One region of the Streptomyces sp. HNM0645 genome, then DNA from elsewhere that is predicted to be linked to it. Evidence: predicted binding sites of a transcription regulator. Region 1 holds the regulator's gene; each other region holds the start of a gene.
The links. Region 1 encodes HrcA, which represses chaperone genes, less so after heat shock. Its sites were predicted from a motif close to TTNGCACTCNGNNNNNCNGAGTGCNAA; they were not measured.
Positions count from the first base shown of each region.

Region 2: a site for HrcA is predicted at 2,680-2,706, ahead of groES (co-chaperone GroES). Genes of this name have one in related genera too.
Region 3: a site for HrcA is predicted at 2,187-2,213, ahead of groL (chaperonin GroEL). Genes of this name have one in related genera too.

Region 1 is NZ_JASHLT010000008.1:31,925-36,711, reverse strand. Features, by position in the region: gene hemW (radical SAM family heme chaperone HemW) at 1-351, shown strand, start outside; gene QMZ92_RS07065 (DUF3097 domain-containing protein) at 397-1,197, opposite strand; gene QMZ92_RS07060 (MBL fold metallo-hydrolase) at 1,226-1,948, opposite strand; gene hrcA (heat-inducible transcriptional repressor HrcA) at 2,138-3,154, shown strand; gene dnaJ (molecular chaperone DnaJ) at 3,155-4,291, shown strand; gene QMZ92_RS07045 (nitronate monooxygenase) at 4,496-4,787, shown strand, end outside.
Region 2 is NZ_JASHLT010000007.1:82,870-87,656, reverse strand. Features, by position in the region: gene QMZ92_RS06385 (ester cyclase) at 1-369, shown strand, start outside; gene groL (chaperonin GroEL) at 501-2,123, opposite strand; gene groES (co-chaperone GroES) at 2,224-2,532, opposite strand; gene QMZ92_RS06370 (polysaccharide deacetylase family protein) at 2,796-3,857, opposite strand; gene QMZ92_RS06365 (THUMP-like domain-containing protein) at 4,006-4,787, shown strand, end outside.
Region 3 is NZ_JASHLT010000038.1:62,575-67,361, forward strand. Features, by position in the region: gene thrC (threonine synthase) at 1-954, shown strand, start outside; gene QMZ92_RS24585 (MoaD/ThiS family protein) at 951-1,226, shown strand; gene QMZ92_RS24590 (cold-shock protein) at 1,669-1,872, shown strand; gene groL (chaperonin GroEL) at 2,340-3,962, shown strand; gene QMZ92_RS24600 (ATP-binding SpoIIE family protein phosphatase) at 4,089-4,787, opposite strand, start outside.

The sequences.
Region 1 (4,787 bases):
GCCGACTGGTGGGGCGCCGGCCCGGGCGCCCACAGCCACGTCGGCGGGGTGCGGTGGTGGAACGTCAAGCACCCCGGCGCTTACGCGGCGGCGCTGGCGGAGGGCCGTTCGCCCGGCGCCGCGCGCGAGGTCCTGCCGGACGAGGACCGGCGGGTGGAGCGGGTGCTCCTCGAACTGCGGCTGCGCGAGGGCTGCCCGCTGGACCTGCTCCGGCCGCCGGGCCTCGCGGCCTCCCGCCGGGCCCTGGAGGACGGGCTGCTGGAGCCCGGGCCGTACGAGGCGGGCCGGGCGGTGCTCACGCTGCGTGGCCGGCTGCTGGCGGACGCGGTGGTCCGGGACCTGGTGGACTGACGGGCCCCGGCCGGCGTACGTCCCGGCCCGGCCCCGTGCCGGGTCTCAGGCGGTGACGAAGTCGATCAGTTCCTCGACCCGCCCCAGCAGCTCCGGTTCCAGGTCCTTGTAGCTGTTCACCCGGGACAGGACGTGCTGCCAGGCCGCTCCCGTGTTCGGCGGCCAGCCGAGCGCCCGGCAGACACCCGTCTTCCAGTCCTGCCCCCGCGGCACCGACGGCCAGGCGGGGATGCCCAGCGACGACGGTTTCACGGCCTCCCACACGTCGATGTACGGGTGGCCGACCACCAGGACGTGCGGGTCCGTCACGGACTCCGCGATGCGGGACTCCTTGGAACCCGGCACCAGATGGTCCACGAGCACGCCCAGCCTGGCGTCGGCGGCCGGGGCGAACTCGGCGACGACGGCGGGCAGGTCGTCGACGCCCTCCAGGTACTCGACGACCACCCCCTCGATGCGCAGGTCGTCGCCCCAGACCTTCTCCACCAGCTCCGCGTCGTGGCGGCCCTCCACATAGATGCGGCCGGCACGGGCGACCCGGGCGCGGGCGCCGGGCACCGCGACCGAACCGGAGGCCGTGCGGGTGGGCCGCGCGGGCGCGCCGGGCGAGGGCCGCACGAGGGTGACCACCCTGCCCTCCAGCAGGAAGCCCCGCGGCTCCATCGGGAACACCCGGTGCTTGCCGAAGCGGTCCTCCAGCGTCACCGTCCCCGCCTCACACCGGATCACCGCACCGCAGAAGCCCGTGGAGACCTCCTCGACCACCAGGTCGGGATCGGCGGGGACCTCCGGCACGGGAGCGGACCGCTTCCACGGGGGCGTCAGATCGGGACTGTAGCTGCGCATCCGCCAGACGCTACGACACCCCGAACCGCTACGACACCCCGAACCGCCGGGCCAGCTCATCGCGTTGGGCGCGCACGAACGCGGCGTCCACCGCCGCCCCGTGCCCCGGGACGTACACCGCGTCCTCCCCGCCCAGCGCGAGCAGCCGGTCCAGCGCCGCCGGCCAGCGGGACGGGATGGCGTCCGGTCCGGCCTGCGGGTCGCCCGACTCCTCCACCAGGTCGCCGCAGAAGACGACCTCGCGGTCGCCGGGCACCAGCAGCACCAGGTCGTGACGGCTGTGGCCCGGTCCGACGTTCGCCAGCATCACCTGGCGGCCGCCGAGGTCGAGCGTCCACTCGCCGGAGACGACGTGCCGAGGGACGACCAGGGCGTCGGTGGCCCGTGCCGCGTCGTCCGGCGGCATCCCGTGGCGGATCGCGTCGTCGCGCAGCACGGCCCGGTCCCGGACCAGGAGGCTGTCGACGCCGACCGCGCCGTACACCTCGGCCCCGGGGAACGCGGCCGTGCCGAGCACGTGGTCGAAATGAGGGTGGCTGAGCGCGATATGCGTCACACGCCGGCCGCCGAGGAGGGACTCGGCCTGGGTCCGGATCTCCGCCCCCTCGCGGAGCGTCGAGCCCGTGTCGAACAGGAGCACCGCACTCTCGCCGGCCACCAGACCCACCGTCGCGTCCCAGCCGGGCAGGCGCCGCCGCCCGACGCCGCCGGCGAGCCGTTCCCAGCCGAAGTCTTCCCAACGGACGTCCATACGGCGACGCTATCCCGGAGCGACCAGCGGCGTCATGGCTCGTCGCGACGGGGTAGGGTGTCCGGCCGCCCTTGCTAGGGACGTACCTCCCGGCCGTACACTGGGCCCGGGAAAACTGGCACTCAGCGACGCCGAGTGCCAGACCAGGACCGAAGGACCGCCGAAGAACCACAGCTGGAGGTGTGCGCCATGCTCAGCGAACGCAGACTCGAGGTGCTGCGCGCCATCGTCCAGGACTACGTGGGCACCGAGGAGCCCGTGGGCTCCAAGGCCCTCACCGAGCGGCACAGGCTCGGGGTCTCGCCGGCTACCGTGCGCAACGACATGGCGGTGCTGGAGGAGGAGGGTTTCATCGCCCAGCCCCACACCAGCGCCGGCCGCATTCCCACGGACAAGGGCTACCGCCTGTTCGTGGACAAGCTCGCGGGCGTCAAGCCGCTGTCGTCCCCGGAGCGCCGGGCGATCCAGAACTTCCTCGAGGGCGCGGTCGACCTCGACGACGTCGTCGCCCGCACGGTGCGGCTGCTGGCGCAGCTGACCCGGCAGGTCGCCGTCGTCCAGTACCCGTCGCTCACCCGCTCCACGGTGCGACACGTGGAGCTGCTGGCGCTCGCCCCGGCCCGGCTGATGCTGGTGCTGATCACGGACACGGGACGGGTCGAGCAGCGGCACGTCGACTGCCCCGCGCCGTTCTCCGACACGTCGCTCGCCGACCTGCGGGCCCGGCTCAACAGCCGCGTCGTCGGACGGCGGTTCACCGATGTGCCGCAACTGGTGCAGGACCTTCCGGAGTCCTTCGACCTGGAGGACCGCGCCACGGTCTCCACCGTGCTCTCGACCCTCCTCGAGACACTGGTCGAGGACACCGAGGAACGGCTGATGATCGGCGGCACCGCCAATCTGACGCGCTTCGCGCACGACTTCCCCCTCACCATCCGGCCCGTGCTGGAGGCGCTGGAGGAGCAGGTCGTGTTGCTGAAGCTGCTCGGTGAGGCCAAGGACTCGGGCATGACCGTACGGATCGGGCACGAGAACCTCCATGAGGGACTCACTTCCACATCCGTCGTCGCGGTCGGCTACGGTTCGGGCGACGAGGCAGTCGCCAAACTCGGCGTGGTCGGACCGACCCGCATGGACTACCCCGGAACGATGGGAGCGGTACGCGCAGTGGCACGTTACGTCGGACAGATCCTGGCGGAGTCGTAAGTGGCCACGGACTACTACGCCGTACTGGGCGTACGCCGCGACGCATCGCAGGACGAGATCAAGAAGGCCTTCCGGCGGCTCGCGCGGGAACTCCACCCGGACGTGAACCCGGACCCGAAGACGCAGGAGCGCTTCAAGGAGATCAACGCCGCCTACGAGGTGCTGTCGGACCCGCAGAAGAAGCAGGTCTACGACCTCGGCGGCGACCCGCTGTCCGGCGCCGGCGGCGGCGGCGCGGGCGGCTTCGGTGCCGGTGGCTTCGGCAACTTCTCCGACATCATGGACGCGTTCTTCGGGACCGCCTCCCAGCGCGGGCCGCGGTCGCGGACGCGGCGCGGCCAGGACGCCATGATCCGGCTGGAGGTCGAACTCAACGAGGCGGCGTTCGGCACCACGAAGGACATCCAGGTCGACACCGCCGTCGTCTGCACGACCTGCTCGGGCGAGGGCGCCGCACCCGGTACGTCGGCGCAGACGTGCGACATGTGCCGCGGCCGTGGCGAGGTGTCGCAGGTCACCCGGTCCTTCCTGGGCCAGGTCATGACCTCGCGGCCGTGCCCCCAGTGCCAGGGCTTCGGGACCGTCGTGCCGACCCCGTGCCCGGAGTGCGCCGGCGACGGCAGGGTCCGGTCGCGCCGCACCCTGACGGTGAAGATCCCGGCCGGAGTCGACAACGGCACCCGCATCCAGCTCGCCGGGGAGGGCGAGGTCGGCCCCGGCGGCGGCCCCGCCGGCGATCTGTACGTCGAGATCCACGAACTGCCGCACCCGGTCTTCCAGCGCCGCGGCGACGATCTGCACTGCACGGTGACCATTCCCATGACCGCGGGCGCGCTCGGCACGAAGGTGCCGCTGGAGACGCTCGACGGCATGGAGGAGGTCGACATCCGCCCGGGCACCCAGTCCGGCCAGTCGATCCCGCTGCACGGCCGCGGTGTCACCCATCTGCGCGGCGGCGGACGCGGCGACCTGATCGTCCACGTCGAGGTGCAGACTCCCTCGAAGCTCGACCCGGAGCAGGAGCACCTGCTGCGGGAGCTGGCGAAGCTGCGCGGCGAGGAGCGGCCGACGGGCCAGTTCCAGCCGGGGCAGCAGGGGCTGTTCTCCCGCCTCAAGGACGCGTTCAACGGCAGGTGAGCCGGGCGCGCCCCGCGCACCCGCCCCGGCGGGGCAGCGTCATGCCCGGGAGTCCGGCTGGTGCGGGGCCGTCCGCACCCGGGGCGGGGCCGCGGCCCCGCTCGTCCGCCCCGGCGGTCCGCCGCGGGTGCTCGTGGGAGCACTCGCGGAAGAGGCGGAGGCCGGGATTCGGACGTGGCGGCCGGACGTGGCACCATGCGGGGCATGTCCTCCGCGCTGACCGATCTCTGCCGTTACCCGATCGTGCAGGCCCCCATGGCGGGTGGCGCCTCCTGTCCGGAACTCGCCGCCGCCGTGTCCGAGGCCGGAGGGCTCGGGTTCCTCGCCGCCGGGTACAAGACCGCGGACGGGATGTACCAGGAGATCAAACAGCTCCGCGGTCTCACCGGGCGGCCGTTCGGTGTGAACCTCTTCATGCCGCAGCCCGCCCACGCCGACGCGGCGGCCGTCGACGTCTACCGGCAACAGCTCGCCGGAGAGGCCGACTGGTACGACA
Region 2 (4,787 bases), on a different contig from region 1:
GAGGCCCTTCCCGGTGACCCCGGCCTCCTCGACGGACTGCTCACCCGGGACTACCACGACCACGACCCGGCCAACTCGCCGGACGTGATCGGGGTCGACGCCTTCCGCCGCGAGGTCGCGATGTGGCGGGACGCCTTCGACTTCACCTTCACCGTCGAGGACCAGGTCGCCGAGGCCGACCGCGTCTGCACCCGGTGGACGTGGGAGGGCACGCACACGGGCGAGTTCCTCGGCCTCGCGCCCACCGGCAGGCAGGCCTCGATGACCGGCACGACCGTCCACCGGCTCCACGAGGGCCTGATCTGCGAGGGCTGGTGGCAGTACGACCGGCTCGGGCTGATGGGGCAACTCGGGGCACTGGAGATGTGACCACCGGGCCGTGACCCCGGCCGGCGCTCCGGCCCGGCCGAGGCACCCGGCCAGCGCACGGGAAAGGTCCCCGCTCCCGGGAGGGAGCGGGGACCTTCGTACGTCCTGGACGGACGGGAGACCGCTGCGGGTCAGTGGGCGTGGCCGTGGCCGTGGCCCGCGTCCGCCGGCTCCTCCTCCTTCTTCTCCACCACGAGGGTCTCGGTGGTGAGAAGCAGGGAGGCGATCGAGGCGGCGTTCTCGAGGGCCGAGCGGGTGACCTTGACCGGGTCGATGACGCCGGCCTTCACGAGGTCGCCGTACTCGCCGGTGGCGGCGTTGAAGCCGTTGCCCTTCTCCAGCTCCGCCACCTTCGCGGTGATGACGTAGCCCTCGAGGCCGGCGTTCTCGGCGATCCAGCGCAGCGGCTCGACGGCGGCACGGCGCACGACGGCGACACCGGTGGCCTCGTCGCCGTTCTTGCCGAGGTTGCCGTCCAGCACCTTGACGGCGTGGACCAGAGCGGAGCCGCCACCGGAGACGATGCCCTCCTCGACCGCGGCGCGGGTCGCGGAGATGGCGTCCTCCAGACGGTGCTTCTTCTCCTTCAGCTCCACCTCGGTGGCGGCGCCGACCTTGATCACGCACACGCCGCCGGCCAGCTTCGCGAGGCGCTCCTGGAGCTTCTCGCGGTCCCAGTCGGAGTCCGTGGCCTCGATCTCGGCCTTGATCTGCGCGACGCGGCCGACCACGTCCTCGCTCTTGCCGCCGCCGTCGACGATGGTGGTGTCGTCCTTGGTGACGGTGACGCGACGGGCGGTGCCCAGCACGTCCAGACCGGCCTGGTCGAGCTTGAGGCCGACCTCCTCGGAGATGACGGTGGCACCGGTGAGGGTGGCCATGTCCTGCAGCATCGCCTTGCGGCGGTCGCCGAAGCCGGGGGCCTTGACCGCGACCGCGTTGAAGGTGCCGCGGATCTTGTTGACGACGAGGGTGGACAGGGCCTCGCCCTCGACGTCCTCGGCGATGATCAGCAGCGGCTTGGAGGCGCCGGCCTGGATGACCTTCTCCAGCAGCGGGAGCAGGTCCTGGATGGAGGAGATCTTGCCCTGGTTGATCAGGATGTGCGGGTCGTCGAGGACGGCCTCCATGCGCTCCTGGTCGGTCACCATGTACGGCGACAGGTAGCCCTTGTCGAAGGCCATGCCCTCGGTGAAGTCCAGCTCCAGACCGAAGGTGTTGGACTCCTCGACGGTGATGACGCCGTCCTTGCCGACCTTGTCCATCGCCTCGGCGATCAGCTCACCGACCTGCTGGTCCTGGGCGGACAGCGCGGCGACGGCGGCGATGTCGGACTTCTCCTCGATCGGGCGCGCGGTGGCGATCAGCTCGTCGGAGACGGCCTTGACCGCGGCGTCGATGCCCTTCTTCAGGGCGGCCGGGGAGGCACCGGCGGCGACGTTGCGCAGACCCTCGCGAACCAGGGCCTGGGCGAGCACGGTGGCGGTGGTGGTGCCGTCACCCGCGATGTCGTTGGTCTTGGTCGCCACCTCCTTCACCAGCTGGGCGCCGAGGTTCTCGTACGGGTCCTCGATCTCGACCTCACGGGCGATCGTGACACCGTCGTTGGTGATGGTGGGGGCACCGAACTTCTTGTCGATCACGACGTTGCGGCCCTTGGGGCCGATCGTCACCTTGACCGTGTCGGCGAGCTTGTTGACGCCGCGCTCAAGGGCGCGACGGGCGTCCTCGTCGAACTTCAGGATCTTCGCCATGGAGCTTCTCAAGTCCTCTCAAAGCGAACCGCGCCCCCCGCCGCCCGGCTTCATCATCAGCGGGGGCCAGGGGCGCGGCTCTGAGCAAATCTGCGGTGAACTACTTCTCGACGATCGCGAGCACGTCGCGGGCCGAGAGGACGAGGTACTCCTCGCCGCTGTACTTCACCTCGGTGCCGCCGTACTTGCTGTAGAGCACGACATCGCCGGTCTTGACGTCGAGCGGAAGACGCTCGCCGTTCTCGAAGCGGCCCGGGCCGACGGCCAGGACGACGCCCTCCTGGGGCTTCTCCTTGGCGGTGTCCGGAATGACCAGGCCAGAGGCGGTGGTCTGCTCGGCGTCGAGCGGCTGGACCACGATGCGGTCCTCGAGCGGCTTGATGGCAACCTTGGAGCTGGTGGTCGTCACGATCCGACCTCCCCCTTCGGAGATCTCACGGGGTTCAACTGTCTGAGGTGGCGACCAGGTGGATCCGTCGTCGCGGGTGCCGGACCTGCCCGTCGCTGTGTTGGCACTCTCCGGTGGGGAGTGCCAGAGCCGAGACTATGACCGGGATTAGCACTCGGTCAAGCGGAGTGCCAATCCACTGCGTGTTCGGCTGGTTCCCGACGACCGTCCGGCGTGCATCCCCTCGCGCGGGCCGTCCGGCTTCCCGACGCGTCCTCAGCCCCTCAGACGTAGTCCTCCAGCCTCGCCACGGCGTAGCCCTTCGCGGTGACGACCTTCATCACGTGGCGGATCATGTCCGGCATGCCACCCTTCCACTCCACCTTGCCGCGGAAGTGCGTGAGGATGATGTCGCCGGGGTGCAGGTCCCGGTCGAACTCGCGCCACTCCATGTGGTCGGGGAACGCCTCCGCCGCCCACAGCGGCACGGCCTTCACACCGCAGGACTTGGCGGCGCGCAGCGTGTCCCGGTCGTAGCTGCCGTACGGCGGACGGAAGAGGCGCGGCCGCTTGCCGAACCGCTTCTCGATCCTGGCCTGCTGCCCGCAGATCTCCGCCCTCTGCTTCGCGTACGGCATCGCCGGCAGGTAGGGGTGCGTGAGCGTGTGGTTGTGCAGGGAGACGCCGCGGTCCTGCATCTTCTCGAAGTAGCCGTAGTCGTCCCGGACGACGTAGTCGCTGAGGAAGGCGCTGTAGGGGATCTGCAGCTCGCTCATCATCCGCAGCAGCTCCGGGTCCTTCTCCGCGCCGTCGTCGATCGTCAGGAAGACGATTTTCTGCTTGGTGGGCACGGTGGTGAAGACCGGCGGCAGGCCCTTGTGGCGATCGACCTCGAAGCCCTTGCGCGTGGTGATCCTCGGCTTCTCGTCGGGCGGCGGGGGCGCGGGCAGCGGGGCCTGCCGGAGGCCCCAGCGCCGGGCGGCGGCAGCCCGGGCGGCCTGGATCTTCTTCGTGCGCTTGACGTACGCGAGCGCCTCGGCCGGTCCGACGGGTGCCTTCTCCCCCGCCCGCTCCCGGCCCTCGCCCTTCCCCCGCTCCCCGCCCTCCTCGCCGGAATCCTTCCGGGCGCCTTGCCGGCCCTCCTTCCCGCCCTCCCCGCGGCCCTCCTCCCGGTCCTCCGCCTTCCGGGATCCGGCGCCCTTCCGGTCCCCCGGCTCCTGACCGTGCGCGGGAGCGGCGGCCGAAGCGGTGGCGCCCGCCTGCCCGGTGGCCCCGGCCCCGCCGCCGCCCCGCCCGGGCTCGGCGGCACAGCCCGAGCCGACGGCCATGACGAGCAGCACGCACATCCACATACGTCTGCGCCGAATTGCTGGCTTCTTTTCGTTTTGTCGTACTTGCTGCATGGCGTCGCATCTTGTCAGCGCCGCGCGCCCGCGAAGGCCCGACAGCGCCGCCCGGCCGCGGACCGTCCCCCGGCTGGCCGACAATGGCCGGGTGAACGACGCCGGCTCGCCCTCCCCGCTCGCCCCCCTGCTCACCCACGAAGGGCAGGCCCTGCTCGCCGCCCTGCGCGACTACGACCCGGGACAGGAGCTCGCTATCGCCACCCGGTTGCGCCGCGACCACCCGGCCGAGCTGGTCTCGGCCGCGCTGACGCAGGCACGGCTGAGGCAGCGCGCGGTGGCCAAGTTCGGCGCGGAGGACGCCTACCGGATGTACTTCACACCCAACGGCGTGGAGCAGTCGACGCGGGCGTCCGTCGCCGCCCACCGAGCCGCCCGGTTCGCGGAACTCGGGGTACGGAGCGTCGCGGATCTGTGCTGCGGGATCGGCGGCGACGCGATCGCGCTCGCCCGCGCCGGGATCCCCGTACTCGCCGTGGACCGCGATCCGTTCACCGCCGACGTCGCCCGGGCCAACGCCGAGGCGCTGGGCCTGGCCCCGCTCATCGAGGTCCGCCGGGCCGATGTCACCGAGGTCGACACCTCCGCCCACGACGCCGTCTTCGTCGACCCCGCCCGCCGCGCCGGGCGGCCGGGAGGAGGACGCGGGCCGAAGGGCGGCAGCGGCCGGATCTTCGACCCGGAGGCGTACTCGCCACCGCTGTCCTGGGCCGTCGGAGCGGCCCGCACGGCCCGGTTCGCGGCCCTCAAGATCGCTCCGGGCATCCCGCACGAGGCGATCCCCGAGGAAGCCGAGGCCGAGTGGATCTCCGACCACGGGGACGTGAAGGAGGCCGTGCTCTGGTTCGGCACCGCGCCGGGCGCCCGGCGCGC
Region 3 (4,787 bases), on a different contig from region 1:
GGACTCTGGGTCAAGGACGACTCCGGCAACCCGACCCACTCCTTCAAGGACCGGGTCGTCGCCCAGGCGATCGAGGCCGCCCGGGCCTTCGGCTTCACGACCCTCTCCTGCTCCTCCACCGGCAACCTGGCCGGTGCCGTCGGCGCCGCGGCCGCGCGCGCCGGCTTCCGCTCGTGCGTGTTCATCCCGCACGACCTGGAGCAGGGCAAGGTCGTCATGGCCGCCGTCTACGGCGGAGAGCTGGTCGGCATCGAGGGCAACTACGACGACGTCAACCGCTTCTGCTCCGAGCTCATCGGCGACCCGGCGGGCGAGGGCTGGGGCTTCGTCAACGTCAACCTCCGCCCGTACTACGCCGAGGGCTCCAAGACGCTGGCGTACGAGATCTGCGAGCAGCTCGGCTGGCGGCTGCCGGACCAGATCGTCATCCCGATCGCCTCCGGCTCCCAGCTCACCAAGATCGACAAGGGGCTCCAGGAGCTGATCAGGCTGGGTCTGGTCGAGGACCGGCCCTACAAGATCTTCGGCGCCCAGGCCGAGGGCTGCTCCCCGGTGTCCGTGGCGTTCAAGGCCGGCCACGAGGTGGTCAGGCCGCAGAAGCCGGACACCATCGCCAAGTCCCTGGCGATCGGCAACCCGGCGGACGGTCCGTACGTGCTCGACATCTGCCGGCGCACCGGCGGTGCCGTCGAGGACGTCACCGACGAGGAGATCGTGGACGCGATCAAGCTGCTGGCCCGCACCGAGGGCATCTTCACCGAGACCGCGGGCGGTACGACCCTCGGTGTGGCGAAGAAGCTGATCGAGGCCGGAGTGATCGACCCGGCCCTCACGACGGTGGTCGTCAACACGGGTGACGGCCTCAAGACCCTCGACGCGGTGGCCCCGACCACGGGTATGTCCGCAGTCATCCGCCCGAACCTGGACTCCTTCCGAGAGGCTGGCCTCGCATGAGCGTCAACGTCCGCATCCCCACCATCCTCCGCACCTACACGGGCGGCCGGGCCGAGGTCCCGGCCGAGGGCGCCACCCTCGCCGAGGTCATCGCCGACCTGGAGAAGAACCACACGGGCATCGCGGCCCGGGTCCTGGACGACCAGGGCAAGCTGCGCCGTTTCGTGAACGTGTACGTCAACGACGACGACGTGCGTTTCGAGCAGGGCCTGGAGACGGCGACGCCGGACGGTGCCGGGGTGTCGATCATCCCCGCGGTGGCAGGCGGCTGATCGCCACGCAGAGTCAGCAGAAGCGCCCCCTCCGCAAGCTCGGCGGAGGGGGCGTTTCTGCATGGTTGAGCGCGATAGAGTTGGGGAAGCCCCCTCCGCTGCGTGTGCCAGGCGCATATGAGAATGCGGTCGCGCACGACAAGAAACAGCCAAAGTGTTCGAGCGTGATGCGCAATAAGTGCGCTTTGCCCGGCCCGACTTGCCCGGGAACGCTCACATTTCTGCTAATTCATCCTTTCGGTCCTGCCCGGAATTCTCGTCCGATTGACCTGTTGCAGACGGCAGTTGGACAGATACATTCAGCCGCGGTCGACGCGTTCCGGCGCACATCCATGGGTCATCCGTATGCCCCTCCGGGCACCGGGGGACTCCGCTGGGTGAGGTCTGACCCGGGTCCGCGAAGTGCGGTCCTGTGCAAGGGCCAGTAATAGGGGAGTTAGGCATGGCTCAGGGCACCGTCAAGTGGTTCAACGCGGAGAAGGGGTATGGCTTCATCGCGGTCGACGGTGGTGCGGATGTTTTCGTCCACTACAGCGCGATCCAGATGGACGGATACCGCACCCTGGAGGAGGGTCAGCGAGTCGAGTTCGAGATCTCGCAGGGCCAGAAGGGGCCGCAGGCGGACATGGTCCGCGTAGCCGGCTGAGCGCCGACTGACTGCAGCAACGTGACGGAGGGTCCGTGCCAGGGGCGCGGACCCTCCGTCGTGTCCGGGGCCGCTTCCGCCGCGGCCGTGTCCGGGGCCGCCTTCCGCCGCGGCCGCACCGCTCGCCGCCGTGCGCGGGTCATGGTTCCGGGTCGGGCCGGACCGCTCGCCGCCGTGCGCGGGGTCGCGACCTGCGACGTGTGCGGGCCGAGGCTGCGCCGGGTCCGGGTCCGGACCCATCCGCCGTGTCCTGATGGACGCCCGAGTCGCGGTCGCGCCTTGCACTCGCCGGGTCCGAGTGCTAATCATTGGCGTTAGCACTCTACGAGTGAGAGTGACAACGAAGGACCGGGTCGGTGAGGCCCGCAGGCCGGGTGGGGCAAGGAACCACAAGGCGTGCAGGCCGTCCGTCGCGGGCACCAGCGCGGTCCGGAGCAATCCACCCCAGTCCGGGAGGACCACTTCACATGGCCAAGATCATCGCGTTCGACGAGGAGGCACGGCGCGGTCTCGAGCGCGGGATGAACCAGCTCGCCGACGCCGTCAAGGTCACCCTTGGCCCCAAGGGCCGGAACGTCGTCCTCGAGAAGAAGTGGGGCGCCCCCACGATCACCAACGACGGTGTCTCCATCGCCAAGGAGATCGAGCTCGAGGACCCGTACGAGAAGATCGGCGCCGAGCTGGTCAAGGAAGTCGCCAAGAAGACGGACGACGTCGCCGGTGACGGTACGACCACCGCGACCGTCCTCGCTCAGGCGCTGGTCCGCGAGGGCCTGCGCAACGTGGCCGCCGGCGCCAACCCGATGGCCCTGAAGCGCGGTATCGAGAAGGCCGTCGAGGCCGTCTCCGGTGCCCTGCTCGACCAGGCCAAGGAGGTCGAGACCAAGGAGCAGATCGCCTCCACCGCCTCCATCTCCGCCGCCGACACCCAGATCGGCGAGCTCATCGCCGAGGCGATGGACAAGGTCGGCAAGGAAGGCGTCATCACCGTCGAGGAGTCCCAGACCTTCGGTCTGGAGCTGGAGCTCACCGAGGGCATGCGCTTCGACAAGGGCTACATCTCGGCCTACTTCGCGACCGACATGGAGCGCATGGAGGCCGGCCTCGAGGACCCGTACATCCTCATCTACAACGGCAAGGTCTCCTCGGTGAAGGACCTCCTCCCGCTGCTGGAGAAGGTCATGCAGTCGGGCAAGCCGCTGCTGATCATCGCCGAGGACGTCGAGGGCGAGGCCCTGTCGACCCTGGTCGTCAACAAGATCCGCGGCACCTTCAAGTCCGTCGCTGTCAAGGCTCCGGGCTTCGGCGACCGCCGCAAGGCCATGCTCGGCGACATCGCCATCCTCACCGGTGGCACGGTCATCTCCGAGGAGGTCGGCCTCAAGCTCGAGAACGCGGGCCTGGACCTGCTGGGCCGCGCCCGCAAGGTCGTCATCACCAAGGACGAGACCACGATCGTCGACGGTGCCGGCGAGAGCGACCAGGTCCAGGGCCGGGTCAACCAGATCCGTGCCGAGATCGAGAACTCCGACTCGGACTACGACCGCGAGAAGCTGCAGGAGCGCCTCGCGAAGCTGGCCGGCGGCGTGGCCGTCATCAAGGCCGGCGCCGCGACCGAGGTCGAGCTCAAGGAGCGCAAGCACCGCATCGAGGACGCCGTCCGCAACGCGAAGGCGGCCGTCGAGGAGGGTATCGTCGCCGGTGGTGGCGTGGCCCTGCTCCAGGCCTCCCAGGTCTTCGAGAAGCTCGAGCTCGACGGTGACGAGGCCACCGGTGCCGCCGCTGTGAAGCTGGCCCTGGAGGCCCCGCTGAAGCAGATCGCCGTCAACGCCGGCCTCGAGGGCGGCGTCGTGGTGGAGAAGGTGCGCAACCTGACCCCGGGCCACGGCCTGAACGCCGCGACCGGCGAGTACGTCGACCTCATCGCCGAGGGCATCATCGACCCGGCCAAGGTGACGCGTTCCGCGCTGCAGAACGCCGCGTCGATCGCCGCGCTGTTCCTCACCACCGAGGCCGTCATCGCCGACAAGCCGGAGAAGGCCGCCGCGGCCGCTCCGGGCGGCATGCCGGGCGGTGACATGGACTTCTGATCGACCCGAAGGTCGATCCGCCGTCCTGAACCGAGGGCGGCACCCCACCCGGGGTGCCGCCCTCGGCCTTTGCGCCCCGGCGCGGCGGACGGCGCGTGCGTACGATCGCGTGCCGGGCGGGGCCCGCTACAGCGGCCCCAGGTGGAGCGTGAACCACGTCGTCTTGCCGTCGTCCGTCGAGCGGACGCCCCAGCTGCCCGCCAGCGTCTCGACGAGGATCAGGCCCCGCCCCGACTCGTCGTCGGCGGCAGCCAGCCGGGGCTGGGGCGGATGGTGGCTGTGGTCGCTCACCTCCACGGTGAGCTCGGTGCTGTTGCGCCGCATCAGCAGGCGCACCGGCCCCTCTCCGTGCTGGATCGCGTTGGTGACCACCTCGGACACCAGCAGCTGTGCGTCGTCGGAGACCTGGGCGCAGCCCCAGTCGACCAGGGACTTGGCGAGGAAGGCCCGGGCCTGCGACACCGACGACGGGGCCGCCGGGAGTTCCGTCGCCGCCGTGGCCAGCGGGGCCGCCGGCAACTGGGCCACGAGCAGGGTCACGTCGTCGTGGTGGTGCTCGGTGGCGGGCAGCACCGACGCCAGCACCCGGTCCACCACCGTCTCCAGGTCGTGCGCCGAGGCGAACGCCAGATCGAGCGCGTCGATGAGCGCGTCGAGCTGCTCCTCGATGTCTCCCGCCGGTGTCTCTATCAGACCGTCGGTGAAGAGGATCAGACTCGACCCGGGAGCGACCGCCACCGTCGTCTGCTGGTGCAGATGGTCCCCCACGCCCAGGGGCACGCTGACCGGCGCCTCCAGGGACCGTACGCCCCCGCCCGGCTCCGC